DNA from 2 places in the Streptomyces sp. SM18 genome. Region 1 is predicted to be linked to the other one. Evidence: riboswitches for the same ligand, from Rfam matches in the RefSeq annotation. Region 1 holds a riboswitch; the other holds the start of a gene.
The links. A riboswitch is a leader RNA that binds a small molecule or an ion and turns the genes downstream of it on or off. The one in region 1 is predicted to bind thiamine pyrophosphate.
Positions count from the first base shown of each region.

Region 2: linked by a shared signal. The riboswitch ahead of B9S64_RS24235 (thiamine ABC transporter substrate binding subunit) and the one ahead of thiC (phosphomethylpyrimidine synthase ThiC) in region 1 are both predicted to bind thiamine pyrophosphate.

Region 1 covers NZ_CP029342.1:3,695,563-3,697,756, reverse strand. Annotated here, with positions in the region: gene thiC (phosphomethylpyrimidine synthase ThiC) at 1-774, opposite strand, end outside; TPP riboswitch at 767-900, opposite strand; gene B9S64_RS16535 (YibE/F family protein) at 972-2,194, shown strand, end outside.
Region 2 covers NZ_CP029342.1:5,335,805-5,337,998, reverse strand. Annotated here, with positions in the region: gene B9S64_RS24235 (thiamine ABC transporter substrate binding subunit) at 56-1,150, opposite strand; TPP riboswitch at 1,222-1,337, opposite strand; gene rlmN (23S rRNA (adenine(2503)-C(2))-methyltransferase RlmN) at 1,437-2,194, opposite strand, start outside.

The DNA.
Region 1 (2,194 bases):
GTTGCGGCCGGTGGACAGGTCCATCACCGTGTCGGCGCCCCACCGGGTCGCCCAGGTCATCTTGTCCACCTCCTCCTCGATGGAGGAGGTGACCGCGGAGTTGCCGATGTTGGCGTTGACCTTCACCAGGAACCGCTTGCCGATGATCATCGGCTCGATCTCCGGGTGGTTCACGTTGGCCGGCAGCACCGCCCGGCCCGCCGCGATCTCCTCGCGGACGACGTCGGGCGCGACGTCCTCCCGGATCGCGACGTACTCCATCTCCGGGGTGATCTCGCCGCGGCGGGCGTAGGCGAGCTGGGTGACCGGCCGGCCGTCGCGACCGCGGCGGGGGCGGCGCGGCCGTCCGGGGAAGACCGCGTCGAGGTTGCGCAGACCTCCGCGCGGCGAGGTGTGCTTGAGCCCGTCGTCCTCGGGGCGCGCGGGGCGTCCCTCGTACTCCTCGGTGTCCCCGCGGGCGACGATCCAGTTCTCCCGCAGGGGCGCGAGCCCCCGGCGGACATCGGTCCCGGTGGCGGGATCGGTGTACGGCCCCGACGTGTCGTAGAGCGTCACGTCCTTGCCGTTGGTGAGGTGCACCTGACGGACCGGCACCCGGAGGTCCGGGCGCGAGCCCTGGACGTACCCCTTGTGCCAGCCGATGGACTTCCCGTCCTCGCCCGCCGGAGCATTCCGCACATCCGGGGTCTTTCGCGCGTCAGGCACTTTCCGTGTGTCAGGCGCCTTCTGCGCATTCTGCTTCGAGGCAGGCGTGCGTGCGTCCGCTGTGGTCATGAGACCTACTCCCTACGCCGGCATTACCCGGTAACAGGTTCGGCGGTCGGCGCAGCGTGTCCCGTACGGATATACGGAGGTCAGCGCCCTCTCAGCCCGGTGCTCCGAGCTCCCGCGTGTGCAAAGGTGTCTCCACGCTAGCCTCCCGTCTGGCGTGCTGGCCAGAGGGCCTCCCCTCTTCTTGGGATGATCGCGGGGTGACGTCCCCACACAGCGCACCCGACCCCCACGACCCCGCTCCGGGCAGCACGCAGAGCCATGCGCATGCCCACACGCACAGCCACGGTCCGGCCGCACCGGTCTCCACACATCTGCGCAAGGTCATCGCGGCCGTGCTCATCCCCTTCGCCACCGCGGTCCTCGTCGGGATGGTGGCGCTCTGGCCCGGCGGGGCCCCGGCCCACGAACGCACGGGCGTCGGCTTCGACCGGCAGACCCAGGACGGCCGGGTGGTGAAGGTCGTCGCGGTCGACTGCGCCGACGTGAACGCCGGGCAGGTGCCGCCGACCGGCGACACCTCGACGCCGTCCGGGCGTGAGGCCGTCGCCGAGCAGACGGGCTCGTGCAAGAAGGCCACGGTCGAGGTGACGACCGGCAAGGACAAGGGCCGCACGTTCGTCGAGATCATCCAGCCCGACGCGACCCGGAAGCTGAAGCAGGGTCAGGGGGTGGTCGTGGCGTACGCGCCCGACGCGCCCCGCGACCTCCAGTACTCGGTGACGGACGTCGACCGTTCGTTCCCGATGGCCCTGCTGGCCGGAATCTTCGCCCTGGCGGTGGTCGGCGTGGGCAGACTGCGCGGACTCATGGCGCTGATCGCCCTCGCGGTCTCGTTCGCGGTGCTCACGCTGTTCATCCTGCCGGCGATCCTGCAGGGTTCGAACCCGCTGCTCGTGGCCGTCGTCGGGGCCAGCGCGATCATGCTGATCGCCCTCTACACCTGCCACGGGCTGACGGCCCGTACCTCCGTCGCCGTCCTCGGCACACTCATCTCACTGGTGCTGATCGGCCTCCTGGGCTCCCTCTTCATCGGCTGGGCGAGCCTGACCGGCAACACCGACGACAACACCGGCCTGATCCACGGGCTGTACCCGGAGATCGACATGAGCGGCCTGCTGCTGGCCGGTGTCATCATCGGATCGCTCGGCGTGCTCGACGACGTGACCGTCACCCAGACGTCGGCGGTCTGGGAACTGCACCAGGCGGACCCCACCATGGGGGTCCGGCGGCTGTACAAGGCCGGTATCAGGATCGGCCGCGACCACATCGCCTCGGTCGTCAACACCCTCGTGCTCGCGTACGCGGGCGCGGCGCTGCCCCTGCTGCTGCTCTTCTCCATCGCGCAGAGCAGCGTCGGAGTGGTGGCCAACAGCGAACTGGTCGCCGAGGAGATCGTCCGGACGCTCGTCGGGTCGATCGG
Region 2 (2,194 bases), 1.6 Mb from region 1:
CCGAGCCGCAGCGCGCCGTCCCGCCGTCGCCCGCCGCGGCGTGCGGCGGGCACGGCTACTTCACGGTGATCGAGGACCACGACCGGACCCACTGCTCACGGTGCTCGGCGATCTTGTCCGGGGCCACCGTCGCGGGCTTCGCGGCCTGCGCGCCGAACTCGGTGAAGAGCTCGGGCAGCGCGGCGTCCTTCGCGACGGGGTTCACGAACATCTTCAGCGGCATGTCCTCCTGGAACGGCTTGCTGATCAGGAAGTCCAGCAGTGCCTTCCCGCCCGCCTGGTTCTTCGCGCCGTCGAGCAGTCCGGCGAACTCGATCTGCCGGAAGCAGGTGCCGGTGGCGACCCCGGTCGGCGCCTTCTCGGGCTGCGGATCGGCGTACAGCACCTCGACGGGCGGGCTGGAGGCGTACGAGACGACGAGCGGCCGGTCGGCACCGGCCTTCCTGCCGCCCGCGGAGCCGGAGAACTCCTCGTTGTAGGCCTGCTCCCAGCCGTCGACGACCTTGACGCCGTTGGCCTTCAGCTTCTTCCAGTAGTCCTGGTAGCCGCTGTCGCCGTAGGTGGCGACGGTGCCCAGCAGGAAGCCGAGGCCGGGCGAGGAGGTCGCGGCGTTCTCGGTGACGAGGAGGTCCTTGTACGCGGGCTTCAGCAGGTCGTCGAAGGACGCCGGCGGGTCGAGCTTCTTGTCGGCGAAGTACTTCACGTCGTAGTTGACGCAGATGTCGCCGGTGTCCACGGGGGTGACCCGGTGCTTGTCCGCGTCCAACTGGACGTCGGGGGCGACCCGGTCGAGGCCCTTCGCCTCGTACGGGGTGAACAGCCCGTTGTCCAGGGCCCGGGAGAGCAGGGTGTTGTCGACGCCGAAGAAGACGTCGCCGCGCGGGGAGCCCTTGGTCAGGATCTCCTGGTTGAGCGCGGCTCCGGCGTCACCGCTCTTGAGGACCTTGACCGTGTAGCCGGTCTCCTTCGTGAACGCCTTGAGGACGGAGTCCGAGGCGTCGAAGGAGTCGTGGCTCACCAGCGTGACGGTCTTGGACCCGCCGGAATTCCCGGTCCCGGAGGCGTCGTCGGAGCTGCCGCAGCCCGCGAGGGCGGTGACGCCGAGCGTGGCGGCGAGGGCGGTCGCCGCGTACTTCGTGGTGGTGCTCATGTGATTCCTCCTGGGGGTGACCAGGAAGAGACGCGGCCCCGCCCGCTCGGTGAGCGGGCAGGGCGCAACAGCTTGAGTAAGGTCCGAACTTCCTACCCGGAATGACCCGGGCGAGGTTCAGAGGGTCTGCGACGACCGGTGTCCGGTGCCGCACTCTCAGCGCTGTGGCGCTCCCCTGTCGGAATATGAAGTTGAATCTCCCGGCCAGGCTACACCGGCCGGAAAACGCCTCGTCGGCCGGTTCACGGCCGTCCGGCCGGGCCGCCGCGGCCCGGCCGGATCCGGCTCAGCGCTCGGAGGCGGCGAGCTGCCCGCAGGCGCCGTCGATCTCCTGGCCGCGGGTGTCGCGGACCGTGACCGGCACCCCGTGGGCCGCGATGGCCTCGACGAACGCCTTCTCGTCCTCGGGCCGCGACGCGGTCCACTTGGAGCCGGGCGTGGGGTTCAGCGGGATGAGGTTGACGTGCACCCGCTTGCCCTTGAGCAGCCGGCCGAGCAGATCGCCCCGCCACGCCTGGTCGTTGATGTCGCGGATCAGCGCGTACTCGATGGAGATCCGGCGGCCGGACTTCTCCGCGTACTCCCACGAAGCGTCCAGGACCTCCCGGACCTTCCAGCGGGTGTTCACGGGGACGAGGGTGTCGCGCAGCTCGTCGTCCGGGGCGTGCAGCGAGACGGCGAGGCGGCACTTGAATCCCTCGTCGGCAAAACGCAGCATGGCCGGAACCAGGCCCACCGTGGACACCGTGATGCCCCGCTGCGACAGCCCGAGCCCGTCCGGGTCGGGGTCGGTCAGCCGGCGGATCGCCCCGACGACGCGCTTGTAGTTGGCCAGCGGTTCGCCCATGCCCATGAAGACGATGTTGGACAGCCGCGCGGGCCCGCCCGGGACCTCGCCGTCGCGCAGGGCGCGCATGCCGTCCACGATCTGGTGGACGATCTCCGCGGTCGACAGGTTGCGGTCGAGCCCGGCCTGCCCGGTGGCGCAGAACGGGCAGTTCATCCCGCAGCCGGCCTGGGAGGAGATGCACATCGTCACCCGGT